DNA from 3 places in the Aliiglaciecola sp. 2_MG-2023 genome. Region 3 is predicted to be linked to each of the others. Evidence: predicted binding sites of a transcription regulator. Region 3 holds the regulator's gene; each other region holds the start of a gene.
The links. Region 3 encodes sigma-54, which starts transcription at its own class of promoters, with help from an activator protein. Its sites were predicted from a motif close to GTTGGCACGNNNNTNGNNT; they were not measured.

Region 1 (6,401 bases), on a different contig from region 3:
AAATGAAAGCCTCTTCCCAAATGAAAGCTTCTTCCCAGATGAACGCTTCTTCCCAAATGAAAGCCTCTTCCCAGATGAAAGCTTCTTCCCAAATGAAAGCCTCTTCCCAGATGAAAGCTTCTTCCCAAATGAAGGCTTCTTCCCAAATGAAAGCTTCTTCCCAAACCTCAAATTCAAAACCTTCGATGTAATAGTTGCCATTTTCATCTTTACGAGCAGCGCCCATATAGTGTTGTTCACCACTTAGATCAGCAGCTATGTCCAGGCCATTGTTAGCGCATCCCATAGCAGTCGATTCAACCGCTTTAACAGCATTTACACTACCTGAACCTTGTTGGAAGGGGCTGTAAGCAAGTTGCCCATTTGATAACTGCGCCATGGTAGTACTGCTCATTAAGCGGCACTTCACATCGTTAGCACTTAAACTCGGATCGTTTTGCAGCATTAACGCCACTATCCCACTTACCACACCGGACGCTTGTGACGTACCAGACATAATAAAGCGATCATTTCCAACCATATATTGCGGAAATTTATTAGGCACATACATATCTTCATTAGCTAAGCTAAATATATGTCCACCTGGCGCAACCAAATCGGGCTTAACAAAAGCTTCGTGCGTTGGACCTTGAGATGAGAATGAAAGTAACTCATCATCATGAGGATTATCTTGCGTGTAGTTGTCAGTTATTGCGCCAACACTAATAACATAAGGAACATTGGCAGGCACACCGATAGTCATTGCCGCCGGTCCAGTGTTACCAGCAGAGGTTACCACTACAATGTCTTCTTCCCATAATTTCATGATCGCTTGATTGATTGGATCCGCCCAGTAATTCGAACGTGGCGGCGCACCAAAGGATAAATTCACAACTCGAATATTAAGTTCTTCGTGATTATCAGCAATATATTGAATCGCTCTAAGTGCATCTAAATAAGTACTATGGCCATCTTCATAGAACGCTTTAATCACCACTAGGTTTGCGTCTGGAGCAACCCCTTGATAATAACTGCGCATCTGTCCATCAACGACTGCATGGTCGCTGTTGGCGATGATCCCAGAAATATGTGTTCCATGACTATTTTCATCCGTCATATCTTCTGGTTGTAATTCCTGATTTTCAATTGCATCAAAAGCAGCTGTAATTCTAGGATTATCGTAGGTGTCATTTTTTAGCGCTTTGTGACTCGCCCATACACCACTATCGATAACCGCAACGGTAATGTCTTTACCGGTAATACCATTGTCATGTAACTCATCAGCACCAATGGTGTTTACATAGTAGCTGTTGCTATCGCCTTCATTGGCTTGAGTGTCGTATCCTTTCACTAGGTCACGACTACAATTTTGGGTAAACGAAACGTCCATTGAAAAGTCGTTTTGTTGATAATTTTCTGTACCATTACGGGAGAAAGTTAATTCAACTTTTGCATCATCAAAGGCGTTCATTTTTGCGTAACGACTTAACCAAGAAGAATCTAGGGTTAACTCTCCGTTTTGGCGGCCAAACAAGCTCCAAAACACAGTTGTACCATTGAATTTAACCGATTTGATGTTGCCCAAACTTGTAGGCCAAGTGAAACTCATTTCGTCGACATTAGTATTCATGTCACGGGCATTATATAAGTTCCAGCTCACCTTATTTTTTTCTAGGTCAACAACATGACTTCCATACACTAGGCAATTATCAAGGGCACCAGCAGTAAAAAGAGGTTGATTTTCAGTAATTGTAATCAGAGCAGGTAGACTTTTAAGCAGCTCCAATTGCAAATCAGAAACTCGTACACCAATTCCTCCGACCAACGGCAATTCGTGGGTAACCAATCCACCAACTAAATTAACTAAATCGTTGAGTACCGCAATATCACCGCCTTGGATTAAAATTTCATTATCCATTGCTAAGATGCTATTAACCACTGGAAGCTCTGGCAATCCCAAAGATGTTGTCAATTCTGAGACATCTGTAATTGCTGTGACTTTTTCAAGATTAAGCCCCAAAAGGCCGCTGCTTGCCGCGCTTGCATTTAGAGTAGAAAAGCTCAACAACCCACTTATGAGAACTGCAATCTTATTTCTATTGTTTAGTTTCATGTTATTTGTCTCTAGTATTTTTGACCGTACATGGAATGTCGTTAAACATAAAATACAGGTTTCCTATTTATCCATCAGATATAGCAACCCTCATGCCAATAGTTACCCCCGCGGTTTTATTAGCCTTTAGTCTAATATGAAAATAATGAATGCAATCAAACAGAAAAATATGAGTGCAAAAAATGAAATGACAGCTCAATATTTACATTCATTTTTTTCAATATCATACGTTGGAAAATTTAATATCAAGTTAAAAGGGCAAATAAAGATTAGAAAATATGATTTGGCCTAAGCAAACCTAGAATATTGTTAAGTTAACCTGTAATTTAAAGAAATAGGTACGACGAATGCCGAGAATCGTAATCTAAGATAGTGTTATTTGTTGGAATTAAATAGGTCATTAATGAGCATTGATAAATGAACGCTAATAGTAAAAGATATCCATGAAGACACTTTACGGTCTAATTTTATTATCCTTGTTTATTCCCACCAACGGAATCGCCGCTGCAGATTTAATGTCATTGGAGTGCCAAATCGTTCCGCAAAAAAACCTTGAAATATGCTCCCTTTCCACCCAAGCAGAGCATTTCCCAGTGAATGACTTGATTTTGTACAAACGAGAAAAGGGCCATCTGCCTGTGCTTATTGAGGTTATTAAAGGAGATGTTGCTATAAGTTGGTTTTGGGGATTTTCGACACAAGGAAAGTACTCAGTAATGAGTTTCGCCGAAGAAGGACATCCTTATTTTGTCGTTTTCGAGACCGAAGCTTTTTTGCAAACTGAGCAACGGCCAACTGCGATCGCCGTTGTCTCAGATTACTTTTTAGAAAGCTTAATTGAATTGCAAGATGATGGTACTGCCGTGTTTGCATACTCTGGTAGCAGACAAACCGCTAGTGATGGCGGTGAATGTGTGGATGCTCAATACGATAATCAATCTTTGAACGAAAATTGCTTTGTGACCATTAATATTTTAGATAAAAGTCATGATGCGGTTAATTAAAATAAGAATATAGACACCCCAGATATAGTGACTAGTTTTAAGTTTACTAGCTAAGTTGCCTGCCCATTTGCAAGCCACTTGTGCAACACTGCCCAATACTTTAAGCAATAGCACGTAAAGGTTGGGCTGTATTTGCAATCAATATAAAGGTATTAACGCAGCACGATCATAGGTACATCACCTCGTTCAAGCATTTTCATCGTATTACTGCCAACAAAAAACTGCCGAAGCTTAGAGTGCCCAAATGCGCCCATAACAATGAGTTCAATATTATGGGATTTTTTGTACTCCATAAGCGACTCAAAAATATCTCCCTCAAGGTAAGAGGCAGTCACTTGAAAGCCTTTTTGTTGCAATCGTTGCTGAGCAGATTCGAATTTATCCTGTAGATTTTTTTCGTTATTTTTTACCGAAACCAAATGACAATGAAGCCCGTGCAATAACCCACCATCAATTACCCGTTGCAATGCTTTGTCAGCAGTTTCTCTGCCATCATAAGCAATCATAAACGAAGTTGGTGGGTTGAAAGTATCTGGAATTAACAAAACAGGATGCACTGCTTTGCGCAGTAGGGTCTCAATATTCGATCCTAGTGCGTTAAAGCTATTATCATGTCCTTTGCCATTGCGGCCAATAACAATGAGTCTGGTTTTGTCTTCGATGTCGTTTATCGAATCTACAACTTCACCATGTCTTTGTAATGATTCAACCTCAGCAACACCAGAAGTTTGTGCATGTTGAACTACATCGTCAAGCAACTCACGGCCTAACTGCAGAGCTACTTTGGCACGTTGTTCATCTAACTTTGTCATTTCTTCAAGCAAAGCTGAACGCGCACCTAGGCCAATGGCACCAGTATAATCATCAGCGCCATGCTGCTGTTCTTTTTCCAAAGCATGTAAAAACAGAATGGGTTTGTTGAGTTTCTTTGATGCCCAGACAGCAGCCGCTGTCACGGCTGGGGTGATTGCAGAACCATCTACACAAGTCACTATTTTCGTCATCATTATCTCCTTAATGTCCGCCAAACAGCTTTTCGACTTCTTTAGGATCATTGTGAACCCCAAATTTATCAACCACTGTTTCCGTTGCTTCATTCATTCCCACAAGATTAACAGTCGCTCCTTCGCGCCGGAATTTAATTACCACTTTATCCAAGGATGACACCGCAGTGATATCCCAAAAATGTGCATGGCTAAGATCAATCACAACGGTTTCGACAGCTTCTTTAAAATCAAATTCGTTGACAAATTGTTCTGCTGATGCAAAAAACACCTGACCGATTATCTCGTAAGTTCGCACTTTTTCAACTTCGTTATAGTGGGACTTGACAGCCATAAAACGGCCGATTTTATTGGAGAAGAACAAGGTTGCTAACAGCACACCAATAAATACCCCAATAGCTAAATTGTGGGTAGCAACAACAACAATAACAGTGCTCACCATAACGATATTTGAAGACATGGGATGTTTTCGTAAATCAGTGATAGATGACCAAGAAAAGGTTCCTATTGATACCATGATCATAACTGCCACCAGCGCAGCCATTGGAATTTGGCCAACCCAGTCGTCAAGAAATACCACCATAATGATTAAAAACAGACCCGCAATAAAGGTAGACAACCTGCCGCGGCCACCTGATTTCACATTGATAATTGACTGGCCTATCATGGCGCAACCAGCCATACCACCAAATAAACCAGCACCAATATTCGCCATGCCCTGCCCTTTGCATTCTTTATTCTTGTCACTGGTTGTATCGGTTAGATCATCAACTATTGTTGCCGTCATCAAAGACTCAAGTAAGCCAACCACGGCCAACCCAAGGGAGTAAGGTAAAATAATTTCAAGGGTAGTTAAATTAAGCGGAACTTCCGGCCACAGAAATATCGGTAACGTATCGGGTAGTTCGCCCATATCACCCACAGTTCGAATGTCTAAACCTAACGCTATCGAAACAATAGTAAGGGTGACGATACACACCAACGGTGACGGAACAACTTTACCAATAGTAGGAACATAAGGTAATAGATAGATAATGCCTAAACCGGCCGCTGTCATAGCATAAACATGCCAAGTTACATTGGTCAATTCAGGTAATTGCGCCATGAAAATTAGAATAGCTAATGCATTAACAAAACCGGTTACCACCGAGCGGGAAACAAAGCGCATTAGACTGCCAAGTTTGAGGAAACCAAAAATAATTTGCAGCACACCGGTAAATAAAGTGGCGGCCAGCAAGTATTCCAACCCATGCTCCTTTACCAAGGTTACCATGAGCAGTGCCATTGCTCCGGTAGCAGCGGAAATCATTCCTGGTCGGCCACCCACAAATGCAATAATGACGGCGATACAAAACGAAGCGTAGAGACCCACTTTAGGATCCACTCCGGCAATAATTGAAAAAGCAATCGCTTCCGGTATCAAGGCTAATGCCACAACAATACCAGCAAGCACATCACCACGAATATTAGAGAACCACTCTCTTTTCATGTTTTCGAGCATGTAAATAACCTAAAATTTGACCTTCCCTTGTAACGTAAGGAAAGTAACAGTTTTCAAAACAAATAAGTCCGCGAGCAATGTGGGACATTTGCACAACAAGAATCAACGAGATGATAGAGGGAGGACAGCCTAGGGCGGCGTGAGTTTCAAGTTCGAGTTCCTTAATAGTTGTTAACGACTAGATGCGAACAATATAACTTTAGTAATTTTGATACAAGTACAACCAGTTGAAATCACCTAAAAACACCGGTCATAATCCTAATTCTGCATGGTACGCTCGAATTAACTATTGTTTAAACTACTTTAAATGGCGCTAATTAAAAACTCAAATAGTGAGATTTCTTGTGCCAAAAAGATTGCCCTAGCGCAACTAAAAACACTTCAAGTTAATAAGCCAGAATAACCCCAGCTAAAACTATTAAAATATTAAAATATTATGACTTCATGTAGGATTTTTTCGGACAAACAGGATATAAGCAGAGGTCAAAAATATAAGTAAAAATGTGGAAGGCTCGTTTACCTGTGTAATTTGCTGCTCGATTAACGCTAAATTTGAATAAGTAACAAGGTGGGACATACTGATTTCTTCTCCGGGTTGCAAAGTAATACCCAATGCATAGGAAAATGTGCCATCACCGAATGCCTGCTGGCTGCCTCCAATATCAGTGCCCGTTGCACTTGCGCTGCCAGTAAAACTCATATGGCCGGTATTTGTTATGTCCGTTTCCCGTATTAATGACATAATCGCATTATCGCCGCTTTCAGTTTGATTATTTATATACGGACTAGTGTCGGCAAAA
Region 2 (6,401 bases), on a different contig from region 3:
GTTGTGCTCAAAGCCACAGATGAAGAGGTACCATCAGCGTTGACCGGGAAGCCCATTAAGTTATCACCGTTGGAATTAACCACAAAGTTATCTTGATCAAGCTTAAACTGCCCTGCTCGAGTAAATGAAAAATCACGAGAGGTTATTTCAGGAGTCGTGGCAAAAAAACCATTTCCAGTAATCGCCAAATCCAGTGCTGTATTGGTAAACTGAAGACTACCTTGAGAAAATTGCTGAGCAACATCTTGGGTTAAGACACCGTCGCCAACTTTTGTATTACCGGCTGCCAATAGCGACGAAGCATAAACGTCACCGAATTCGGCACGAGATTCTTTAAAACCGACAGTATTTACGTTTGCAATGTTATTTGCAGTGACATCTAGATCTTTTTGAGCAGCTGAAACACCGCTTAATGCTATGTTAAAAGACATCGTTTATTCTCTCCTAAACTAAAGGGCTAACATTTTTTAATTAACCACCGATTTGAATGACATCACTCAAATTGACACTTGTTTCGCCATCCAAATTTAAAATGACACCTTGATTGTTACTCGCAAAACTAACGCTATCCACATGCCTATTGACCGCTGTAGGTAAGGTTGTTGACTCGCCGTTTTGTGTACCTTGTGCATAAACTGCATAATTGCCGGCTGGCAAAGGATTGCCGTTAGCATCTTTACCATCCCAACTAAATTCAATATTACCTGCCGACTGTGTACCAGCATCAATGGTTTTAATTAATTCGCCGGCTTCAGACTCAATGGTAATTTGTAAATCTTGAGTGGTTTGATCGGAAATAACCACCCCGGTTACGCCGTTACTAGTATCGCTTAAATATCCAACGTTACCTTGTAATAAGACATCTTGACCAATAAGGCTGGAAGCCTGTAATGCTTGGTTTGAGGTCATGCTAGAAGCAAATTCAGAAAATTTAGTATTCAGTGAATCAATACCTTCAGAAATACTGAAGCTGGTCATTTGTGATACCATCTGATCGTTATCTACAGGTTTGGTAGGATCTTGATTAGCTAATTGCTCAGTTAGCAAAGAGAAAAAGTCTTCCTGACTTAACCTTTCATTACTGCCATCATCAATAGGCACGGTTTCTTCTTGTACATACAGGCTAGAATCTAATCCTGTCGATTTTGATATTTCCACGTTACTTTCCTCACTAAATCAGTGATTTATTGACCCTGACCAAGTTGCAACACACGTCTGAATATACGTTTTGTAGTGTCTGCCAACTGAACATTGGTTTCATAAGATTTTGACGCTGACATCATGTCAGCCATTTCCTCAACCACATTCACATTTGGCTTGTAGATATAGCCATTACTGTCTGCCATTGGGTGACCTGGGCTGTATTCGATTTGCAGTGGCTTTTGGCTTTCAACAATACCTAATACTTGTACACCTGCGCCTTGAGATTGTGACTCTGTTGCACGTTGCATTTCGGCAGCAAAAACAGGATGGCGAGCCTTGTATGTGGCGTCATAACTACTACTGACGCTATTTGCATTGGCAATGTTACTGGCCGTTGTATTCAATCGAACACTCTCTGCAGACATGCCAGTGCTTGCAATATCCATAACTCTAAATAAACTCATGCGCCTTGCCCTCCAGCTAGTGCTTTTTTCATACCTTTAATCTTGCCAGTCAAAAATTGGATGCTTGCCTGATAGCGCATTCCATTTTCCAAAAAGGCATTACGTTCAGCTTGCACCTCTACCGTATTACCATCACCAGTATCAGGTTGTAATGGAATTCGAAATTCAATACTTGCTTGAGATTGCATTGAACCTTCAAAGTGCTTTTCATGGGTACGTGTCATATTTTGCTGACGCTCTTGATTTGCTGATTGCATGGCTTTCTGAAAATCTACGCCACGGGCTTTGTATCCTGGTGTATTAGCATTTGCCAAATTTCCAGAAATAACTTCCATAGTTTCGGTTCTAACCTGCATTGCTCGGTCGTGAAGTCCGGTTAATTTATCAAGACTGATTGCCATGTTGTTCTCATCTTAAAAACTCGCTTGTGAGAAATTTAGCAAGGGTTATGCCAAGACATAGGGAGGTGGATAAGGATGAACCGTGGATATTACATAACAGTATGTATTAGTTAGCTTTTTTAATATAAAATAGACCGGGATTATTGCGCACCAAACTGAATAATTGATTCAATTCAGCGATAGATTCAGATGCGCCAAGAAATAAAGCCCCATCGTTTTGCAGGCAAGCGGCAATTTGTTGCAGTATTTTCCGCTTATTGTTTACAGAAAAATAAATCAGCACATTTCGACAAAAAACCACGTCAAATCGGCCTAGCCCAGAATAACTATTTAGTAAGTTCTGAGGTTTAAAATTCACCATAGAGACGATTTCTTTATCCAATTGCATGTGGTTGTTATCGACCGCTTTAAAAAAACGCTCTTTACGTTCCTCCGACAAACCTCTGCTAATCGAAATACTATCAAACTTGCCGGTTTTAGCCCGCTGAAGCATATCAGTTGAGATATCGGTAGCAACAATCTCCACGCCTAACGGGAAGGCTCTAGGATTAGCTCTTTTATATTCTTGAATACACATTGCAATGGAAAATGGTTCTTGCCCGGACGAACAAGCTGCGCTCCAAATTCTCACTTTACGCTTTGCTTTAGAAAGCTCAGTTAACAATCTATTAGATAGAATTTCGAAGGGGTATTTGTCACGGAACCACAACGTTTCATTAGTAGTCATAGCATCAACGACTTTTTCCCGCATCTTGGGGGAATGGCCGCTATACGCGATCTTCAGTAACTCAGAAATACTTGCCAAGTTTTCTTGGCGAACCAAGGGTCCTAGGCGACTATAAACTAAATAGCTTTTTTTCTCATTTAGTACAATACCGCACTGACGCTCTAAAAAATGCGTAAACTCTAAGAATTCGTGCGGCGCTAATTGATCTAATTTCAAACATTAATTTCCGTAGGTAAAGTAGAGCTTTATTTGTTAAACCATTTTTGCACAGCTGACGCTAGCTCATCTGGGTGAAATTTAGCAATAAAGTCGTCTGCTCCAACTTTTTGTACCATTGCTTGATTAAATACACCGCTTAAAGAAGTATGCAATACTACTTTGAGTTTGCTTAGCTCCGGTGTGTTTTTGATCTCTGCAGTAAGTGTATAACCATCCATTTCCGGCATTTCTATGTCAGACACCAACACACCAACTTTATCGGTGACGTCGCCAGTTTCTGCGGCAATTTCTTTTAAACGATTAAGCGCTTCAAGTCCATTTTTAGCCACTTCAATGTTTAATCCCAACGCAGCAAGTGCTTTTTTAACTTGGCTTCTTGCCACTGATGAGTCATCAGCGATAAAGATAATTTTATCATTTGCAGGAGATTCTGACATATTTAAATCCGCTGCTAAATCTTCACTGACTTCAGTTTTTAATGGTGAGATTTCATTTAGAATCTTTTCCACATCAAGAATTTCAATCAACTCATCATCAACTTCCGTCACTGCAGTCAAATAACTTGCTTTCCCGGTACCTTGAGGAGGAGGCATAATTGCATCCCAATTGGTATTGATGATACGTTCAACTGAGCCGACTAAAAAACCCTGCACTGAACGGTTGTACTCAGCAATTATAATAAATGCGTTGCGAACGTCTTCTATTTTTCTGCCGCCGGTTGCCATACTCAAGTCAATTACTGAGATCGTTTGGCCACGAATATGAGCAACACCTCGAATTAACTTATTTTGCTTAGGTATTGAGGTTAACTGGGGGCACTGCAATACTTCACGCACTTTAAATACATTGATGCCAAATCGCTGTCTGCCATTCAATCTAAATAGCAGCAATTCAAGTCGGTTTTGACCAACAAGTTGTGTGCGTTGATTAACTGAGTCAAGAACTCCCGACATATACCACCCCAATTAAATTTAAAGTAGGCACAATTGTTGCGTTGTCCCTATTAGAAAACCAAGTTTAACTAATTTTAGCGCCAAAAATCGTATTTGTGACTGAATTTTGACGTTTATCTTTGTTTGCTTAACGATTTAATAAGCATAGACAAAACGGCGGCACCTGAACATGAAAATATCGTTAATTCGTACAACTGGTAAGTTATTAAGTGTTTTCTTCAGCGCCTGTTTAACTCTCAACAGTGGTTTCGCTGCGGCGTCCAGCGACACTAACCCTGCTCACCAACAACTTAGTCAAGCAGTAGAAAATTACGTTAATACGCAGCTGAGGCATATAGCTGCAGCAAGTGATGATAACTTGCTAGTAAAAGCGATGCCATTAGACGAAAGGATAGTCATTCCTGATTGCCCTACTCCATTTACCATATCGGCTAGTAAAGAAGCGCTAGCGCAAAGTAACATAACGGTGAGAACCAGTTGTGAACAAACGAATTGGTACTTATATATGATGGTAAAAGCCACTCGCGTGCAACCCGTAGTCGTGCTCACCACCTCGGTCAGTCCTGGCACTGTTTTAAATGAGAATGATGTTAAAGTTGTGATGCTTGATAAAAACCTAATAAGAACGAGTACCTTTGCCGATATCAGCACAGTGGTAGGCGCTCGAATGAAAAAAAGAAGTCGACCTGGCCAACCCGTAGTCCCCGGTCAACTTTGTTTTGTATGTAAAGGAGACAGTATTCTGATTACCGCTGATACAGGCGGGGTAAGCATTAAAACCAAAGGTATAGCCCAACAGGATGGTAACCTTGGCGATACGATTGCGGTGAAAAACAGCAAGTCGAATAGAGTGGTGCATGCACAGGTGGTGAATACCCATCAAGTAGTGGTGCAGATTTAATATAATTAGCGTAAACTATGGGTTATTACATCTGGTTAGCGCAGATTTGAGCTTATCTAAATAATATTTAATTTTTTTCTACATTTAGCTAAAGGTCTTTAAGTTCCGGCCGATAAGATAAGTGAGGCAAATTAGGTATTCGAGGTCATTATGGCAATTAACAATATAAATAGTGGAAATCAAAAGCCACAACTTGAGAATCAGAGGCTGAATCAACAGCAATCTCAGAGTCAAGCGACTGCGCAATCTGCTGCTCAGCAATCTAAGTCTGCAGAAGCGCCACGTCAAGATTCAGTATCACTCACGCAATCTGCTCAGCAGCTTAGCCAGGTTCAAAAGAAATCTAGTGATACACCTGTCAATCAGGAAAAGGTCGACAAATTGAAAAAAGCCATACAGAATGGAGAATATCGCGTTAACCCTGAAGTATTGGCGCAAAAAATTAGCAAACTCGAAGCTCAAGTATTTGGCATTGAAGATTAGAATTTGATGCCAGATTGGTTTAGCTTCTCAAAATAAAAGCAAAGCTAAATGAAAAACCTAATTGCCCTCCTCCAAAAACAGAAACAACAACTTGATTCACTTATTTTATTGCTTGAGTCTGAGCTGCATTTAATCAGTACGCGAGACGCTGAATCACTCACTTCCGTTATCAATGAAAAATCGGAATTGTTAGAATCGATTGCCAGCACTGACAAAAGCGTTGAGCAGGAAGTTGAGAAACAACCTGAAGCAACATCAGAGCAAGCTGTAACAGACTTATTTGATCAAATTAATCAATCTTTGTCCCAATGTAAATTCAGAACCGAGATCAATCAAAAAGCGGTAGAACAAGGTCAGTTGCGCTTGCAACATCTTCGCACTTTGCTGTTAGAATCCCGAGCTAAAGAAACCATGACTTACGATAAAAGCGGCAAACCTAAAGGTGGTTCTTCAGGTAAGAGTGTGACCGTTTAAAAGTTCGTTCTCAAAGGAATAGAATTTAATAATAACGAACTTTCTTCACTTGTTTCGGCTTGGCAGTACTCAGATATAAATCATGCACTAGGCTAAAATCCAACTCCAACTCTGTGGCATAAGAGTCATTGCCAATGGGGTAGCTTTTTACTACTCGTGCACCGCGGATCACACCTTGAACACTGGCCATTAGTTGAGTATCAGTGAGCACAAGATTAGCCAAAGACTGTTCACCGTCAATTTTTTGTCCATAAACCTGCTCAGTTAGCTCACGGTAAGCATCCAGTTTCGATGCTTTCACTGCCATTAGTACTTTCGCTGAACGGTTACTTCCCCGTTGAGCATCTATTGGCGCATAGCCGATAGAGCGAATAACAGGATAAGAATCAGGTTCGATGGTTTCCCACTCTACTTGTTTGTCTATGATGTTTTGACAACCGATTAATCCGGCTAGACATCCCGCAATCACAAAGGTATAAATTAGTTTCATATTTTTCTCAGTAGTATCTTTACAGCGCATTGTTAAGCTGCATTAGGCTTCAATTGATAATTCAAAACCATTTCAAACTGTCTTCAAGATTTTTCACTGCAATATTTGTTCCTTATCACAAAAAAATTGAGACCCAAGTAAGTAGA
Region 3 (6,401 bases):
TGCGGACATGCATAAAGCGACCACTGGCCAAGGCTTGATTGATAGCCTTCAGTTGTCGTTGGGCGTGTTTAACCTCTAATGCTTCTGCCATGAATATGCAGCTCAATGAAAAAACTACTAATACTAATAGTCTAGAGGACTAAGGGCAGCAGGTCAGCAATTATTTGCACATTGCTTAACTATTCGTTTTCGTGAAATTTCTCAACTATGAGTTTTTCAATCGCGGCAAGGGCGTGTTCAGCATCGACTCCTTCGCTAATGACGTTAACTTCTTTGCCTTGGGAGCTTTCTAACATCATCAAGCCCAATACACTATTTGCGGAAGCCGATTTCTCCCCTTGAACTAGGGTAACAACGGCATCAAATTGATTGGCTACTTTGACTAATTCAGTAGCCGCTCTTGCGTGTAATCCAAGTTTGTTAACGATGACTATTTGCTTTTCAAATCGATTCATCGATTTAACTCTCGGTGCCTTATTTGAACATCTGGGTGAGACGCTGAAAATGTTTTAGCGAGTGACTCAGCCACATAAACTGAGCGATGTTGGCCTCCAGTACAACCGATTGCTACTGTCACGTAACTACGATTGTTTCTTTCTAGATGAGGAAGCCAAGTTGAAATGAGATTTTGAATTTGCCAGATAAATTTCGTCACTATTGGCTGTGAGCCTAAAAATATCTCGACCGGAGAGTCTAATCCACTGAGGTGCTTTAAGTCTGGCTCCCAATGTGGGTTAGGTAAAAATCGCGCATCGAATACATAATCGGCGTCTTTAGGAATGCCGTATTTAAAACCGAAGGATTCAAATACCAAAACTAGCCTAGAGCTTTTCTTGCCTAGAATTCGCTCTCGAACCAATTCAGCTAATTGATGCACCGAAAGTTTGTCTGTATCTAGATATAAGTCGGCGCGTTCCGCAATAGGGGCTAACAGTTGACCCTCTGCCTGAATCGCATCCGAAAGAGATTTGTTTTGACGAGATAACGGATGCAGTCGACGAGTTTCGCTGAAGCGTTTTATCAGCATGTCATCACTGGCATCTAAATAGACTATGGTCATGTCCCAAGTGGCAGGCAAATAATCAAGAATTTCGACTAATTCACCAGGTACCTTGGGAAGGTTTCTAACATCGATACTCACGGCCACTTGGTCATATTCATCCATAACCGTATGGGTTAGAGTCGGTAATAGGTTAACTGGGATATTGTCGACACAATAGTAACCTAAGTCTTCTAAAGACCTCAGTGCAATAGACTTTCCTGAACCAGAGCGGCCACTAATAATTATCAGTTTCATGCAACGATTGCCTCGTATAACTGAGCATTATCTTCTGCACGACGAATACGTTTCAGAATTTCCTTATCACTTAATTTTGTCGCGATGGTTGCTAAGGTTTGCAGGTGTCCGGCGGCTTTATCTTCAGGTACTAAAATTGCGAAAAATATGTCCACAGGACAATTATCCACAGCGTCAAAGTTGATAGAAGGATCACTGGTGATTAGAACTGCGACCACATCCTTTAAACCCGAAAGTCTACCGTGTGGCAATGCAATACCATTCCCGATTCCTGTGCTGCCCATCTTTTCGCGGCTAACCAGACTATTTAAAATCGTTGTCTGATCAATGTCATCGATTTTTTCTGCCGCTATCAGGCTGATAGTTTCAAGAATTCGTTTTTTACTTGTCCCCTGGACTGCACAACTTGTGCAGTCAGGGGAAAGGATGTCTTTAATTTCCATTAATTAATCTAATATATGTTAATGACGCTTAATTTTTTCCTTGTGCTTGATTACCTGTCGATCAAGCTTATCTATCAATCCGTCAATTGCTGCGTACATATCGTTGTGCTCTGAGGTTGCAAATACTTCACCTCCGCTAAGATGAACTGTCGCTTCAGCTTTTTGATTAAGCTTCTCGACATTAAGAATGACATGGACATTGTTGATATGATCAAAATGCCTTTCTAGCTTTGTAAATTTATTGTCTACATAATCTCGCAAAGAATCTGTAATTTCTACATGATGGCCAGTAAGGTTAATTTGCATATTAGCGTATTCCTTCTGTTGTTGAGCCTACAGCAGGCTCTTGCGTTGGTTAGACGGTGGGATCGATAAAGACTCCCGGTATTTTGCTATTGTCCTACGGGCGACCTGAATACCTTGGTCTGCCAGTAGATCAGCAATCTTACTGTCGCTAAGAGGCTTGGTAGGAAGCTCTGCTGCGACGAGTTTTTTAATTAATGCGCGAATTGCCGTTGAGGAGCACTCTCCTCCAGAATCAGTTGCTACATGGCTGGAGAAAAAGTATTTAAGTTCATAAATTCCTCTAGGCGTATGCATATATTTCTGTGTGGTAACACGGGAAATAGTTGATTCATGCATATCTACCATTTCTGCGACATCATTTAACACCATTGGTTTCATCATTTCAGGTCCATGCTCAAAAAAACCAACCTGCTGCTGAACAATGCAGTTTGCGACTTTGAGTAAAGTGTCATTACGACTCTCTAGACTTTTTATAAACCACTTGGCTTCTTGCATATGCGACCGAATAAATTGACTATCACTGGTGTTTTTAGCGTTCCGGCTCATTGCCGCATATTGCTGATTTACATTCAGCTTAGGCAAACTATCGGGATTTAGCTCAACTTGCCAACGACCATTTTTCTTCATCACTGAAACATCTGGAATGACGTATTCAGATTCACCGATTAACAATGAACTACCAGGGCGTGGATTGAGTGTTTGCAATAACCGCATAGCTTCTCGTAATTCGTCTTCTTTTAGACGAGTTTTACGCATTAAAGTTCGGTAATCTTTACTGCCTAATAAGTCAGCATATTCGCTGATCAATAACTTAGCTTCATTTAACCAAGGGGTGTCAGGTGCAAATTGATTCATTTGTACCATTAAACATTCTTGCGGATTTCTTGAGCCTGAACCAATAGGGTCGAACATTTGAATACGTTTTAAAACGCATTCCACCTCATCAAGTTCAACCTCTTCATGGTCGAGACTAGCAAGAACATCTTCGGTGCTGATAGTGAGGTAACCAGACTCATCAATAGAGTCGATAATTGCGATTGCTATGGCAGTATCAACTTCAGAAAAAGGCGTTAAGCGCATCTGCCACAATAGGTGATCTTGAATATTTTCGGTTGTTTCACCTTGGAAAATTTGGTCGTCATCGCCGCCACTACCACCGCTTATTGAGGCGGGGGCTGAGGAGGCACTGATATATTCGTCCCATGTGCTATCTATGGGTAATTCGTCTGGGATATCTGCTTTTTCTAATGCCTCGTTTGTATCCATGGAATCAGAACTTGCGGATACCGTCTCCTCTGAGAACTTGTCATTACTGTCTGCTAAAGCGGAATCCCCAGTAGGGATATCTGAACCGTCTTCTACTTCTAAAAGTGGATTCGATTCTAACGCTTCCTGTATTTCCTGTTGTAAATCCAGCGTTGATAATTGCAATAGACGTATAGCCTGTTGCAATTGAGGCGTCATTGTTAGTTGCTGGCTGAATTTTAATTGTAACGAGGGTTTCATTTAGTTTTTTTATTCTTACTTGTTTAGCCACAAAGCTTTGGTTAAAAACAACATACCTCTACTATAGCTTGAATTGCTCGCCAAGGTATACATCTCTGACTTGTTGATTATTTAAAACTTCTTCTGCGGTTCCAGAAGCTATCAATTCACCATGACTCACAATATACGCTTTTTCACACACGTCTAGCGTTTCACGCACATTATGATCAGTTATTAATACACCAATACCTCTATCGCGTAGGTGTTGAATTATTTTTTTTATATCGTTTACTGAAATCGGGTCAACACCAGCAAAGGGTTCATCCAATAGAATAAACTCAGGGGCGGCCGCTAATGCACGAGCGATCTCGACTCTTCTGCGCTCCCCGCCTGATAAACTCATGCCAAGGCTGTTACGAATATGGTTAATATTGAATTCATCCAATAATGCATCCGCTTGCTCTTCTCGCTGATCAGAACTTAATTCTTTTCGGGTTTGCAAAATTGCCATGATATTTTGGTAAACGGTTAACTTACGAAATATAGATGATTCTTGAGGAAGATAACCAATTCCTTTTCGTGCACGGATGTGCATGGGTTGTAAGGTTAACTCGGTCTGATCAATATAAATCTCGCCTTTATCGAGTGGCACTAACCCAACAATCATATAGAAGGTGGTCGTTTTACCAGCACCATTGGGACCTAACAGGCCAACAATCTGTCCAGTAGAAACTTCAATGCTTACATCTCGCACCACTTGCCGAGATTTATAAGACTTCGCTAAATTGGTCGCTTTTAACGTTGCCATTAAGGTTTTTCATCCTGCAACTTGTCTTGCTCTTCTTCAGTTTTTTTAGTGTCGTCAGTTTGCCGATTGCGAATGCTTTCGGGTTGGAAAATGGCAGTGACACCGCCTTCTGCGTTGCCGTCACTTTCTGCTATCAATTGCTCTAATTCCATATTAAATTGAATCGATTCACCTTTAACAAGGCTACTATCCTGATTTAATTCGGCTGCACCATTGAGTGTCAGAGTACGATTCGATACTTCATATTTAATTTCATTGGCCGCGGCGCTAATATTACTGCCATCATCGAGGGTTTGGCTGTATTTTGCTGGTTTACCTCGGGCAATAAAAACTTCTTTACCTTCCCCTAAACCCGCAATAACCTCGACTTCGTCAGCCAAAATTTCAAGGCTACCTTGGGTGATTTTGACGTCTTTTCTAAATATCGACGTTTTGGTTTTGCCATCAAAAAAATTCGACTTTGAGTCAACTTTGATTGGCAAGCTAAAATCGTTCTCACCGGCAATAATAGCGGCGCTGAACATTAAGCTAATAAATAAAGCGCTAACGCGGCGCATATTGAGTTTGCACATGATTTTTAAGTTCATATTCCTGTGTAGTTAAATTTGCTACAAAACCGTTACTTTTAACAATGAAATCTTTCCCGTTTATCTCAACCGGTTCGTCAGACATCATTGTTTTATCGACTAAATTAATTTCTAAAAACTGGGTTCTGATTGTTTGCACAAATCCCGATTCATCGAGGCTTCTAATCTCTACATCAGTTTCTAATTGAATTCGATTATCTTCATACAGCGTGCCTTCCTCAGCTTCTACATGCCAAGGCGTTTGCTCATCGGAAACATAGATGGTGTATTTAGGTTGGCTGAATAAAGTGAAGCCTAGGATTTGATAATGTTCCATTTTAAGCGCGAATACCTGATGATTCACTTCGCCGTTTTCATTGTAAAGAGTGCTGCGCATATTTCTCGCCTGATAATTAGGCTGCCAGGAATCTTCATTACTAGAATCTGTCTGTTCTGGATCTGAACCCATCCACCCTGGCACATATACCATCAAGACTAGCACAAACAAGATGCCAATGCTTAGGGTGATACGATTCATACACTACTACCGTAAATACGATTTAATTTGTTGTTGGCAAACAAAATTAGATCACAGATTTCTCTCACTGCGCCAGCACCACCAGTTGTTTTAGTGACATATTCTGCCACTGATTTCACATATGGGTGGCCATTAGGAACACTGATCGACACACTGCTTTGTTCAAACATACCTACATCAGGCATATCATCACCCATTGACGCGATATTCTCTTTTTTCAGGTTTAATCCCGTTTTGAGTTTATGTACTGCGGTCTTTTTGTCTTCGACACCTTGAATGATCAGAGACACGCCTAGGGCTGACATTCTATTTTCCACAATGGCGGACTGGCGACCAGTGACTATTGCCACATCAATGCCAATTTCCAACATTGACTTTACGCCATAGCCATCAAGTGTATGAAACGCTTTAAGTTCTTCACCATTGTTTCCCATAAAAATGCTGCCATCAGAGAAGATGCCATCTACGTCACACACCAGTAATTTAATTTTACTAAGCTTATTAATGAAATGGTTATTAACTGGACCATAAAGGGTTTCAATAATTGACACTAAACAACTCCGGCTTTTAGTAACATATGCATATTTAATGCGCCAACTGGCTTATTTTCATGATCTACTGCAAACATTGAATTGATACTGTATTTCTCCATCAAATTAAGTCCTTCAACTGCTAACATTTCCGGTCGACCCGTTTTGCTGTTAGCTGTCATTACCTCAGAAACTGGGGTTGAGTGTATATCAATCCTATCGTCAAGGATGCGGCGCAAGTCACCATCTGTAAAAATCCCAACCAACTTGCCAGTTTCGTCTATTATTCCTGTCATTCCTAGCCCTTTTCGAGAAATTTCGAACAAAGCATTGCGCACGGTTTGATCTAATTTCACTAAGGGTAACTCATCACCTGTATGCATGATATCTGCAATTGTTAATAACAGCCTACGACCTAAGCTTCCACC

Region 1: Q4567_RS03355 (S8 family peptidase) is a predicted target of sigma-54. The motif match lies at 2,174-2,192, and genes of this name have one in related genera.
Region 2: flgB (flagellar basal body rod protein FlgB) is a predicted target of sigma-54. The motif match lies at 2,045-2,063, and genes of this name have one in related genera.

Annotation. Positions count from the first base shown of each region.
Region 1 covers NZ_JAUORY010000002.1:312,330-318,730, reverse strand. Annotated here, with positions in the region: gene Q4567_RS03355 (S8 family peptidase) at 1-2,092, opposite strand, end outside; gene Q4567_RS03350 (hypothetical protein) at 2,536-3,096, shown strand; gene Q4567_RS03345 (universal stress protein) at 3,249-4,100, opposite strand; gene Q4567_RS03340 (SulP family inorganic anion transporter) at 4,111-5,601, opposite strand; gene Q4567_RS03335 (hypothetical protein) at 6,044-6,401, opposite strand, start outside.
Region 2 covers NZ_JAUORY010000001.1:298,970-305,370, reverse strand. Annotated here, with positions in the region: gene flgE (flagellar hook protein FlgE) at 1-431, opposite strand, end outside; gene Q4567_RS01225 (flagellar hook assembly protein FlgD) at 472-1,158, opposite strand; gene flgC (flagellar basal body rod protein FlgC) at 1,185-1,607, opposite strand; gene flgB (flagellar basal body rod protein FlgB) at 1,604-2,008, opposite strand; gene Q4567_RS01210 (protein-glutamate O-methyltransferase CheR) at 2,115-2,951, opposite strand; gene Q4567_RS01205 (chemotaxis protein CheV) at 2,981-3,907, opposite strand; gene flgA (flagellar basal body P-ring formation chaperone FlgA) at 4,077-4,808, shown strand; gene flgM (flagellar biosynthesis anti-sigma factor FlgM) at 4,959-5,291, shown strand; gene flgN (flagellar export chaperone FlgN) at 5,340-5,765, shown strand; gene Q4567_RS01185 (LPP20 family lipoprotein) at 5,791-6,255, opposite strand.
Region 3 covers NZ_JAUORY010000020.1:74,446-80,846, forward strand. Annotated here, with positions in the region: gene mgtE (magnesium transporter) at 1-91, opposite strand, end outside; gene Q4567_RS17275 (HPr family phosphocarrier protein) at 180-455, opposite strand; gene rapZ (RNase adapter RapZ) at 452-1,297, opposite strand; gene ptsN (PTS IIA-like nitrogen regulatory protein PtsN) at 1,294-1,740, opposite strand; gene hpf (ribosome hibernation promoting factor) at 1,759-2,046, opposite strand; gene Q4567_RS17295 (RNA polymerase factor sigma-54) at 2,074-3,552, opposite strand; gene lptB (LPS export ABC transporter ATP-binding protein) at 3,614-4,339, opposite strand; gene lptA (lipopolysaccharide transport periplasmic protein LptA) at 4,339-4,896, opposite strand; gene lptC (LPS export ABC transporter periplasmic protein LptC) at 4,883-5,443, opposite strand; gene kdsC (3-deoxy-manno-octulosonate-8-phosphatase KdsC) at 5,440-5,994, opposite strand; gene Q4567_RS17320 (KpsF/GutQ family sugar-phosphate isomerase) at 5,994-6,401, opposite strand, start outside.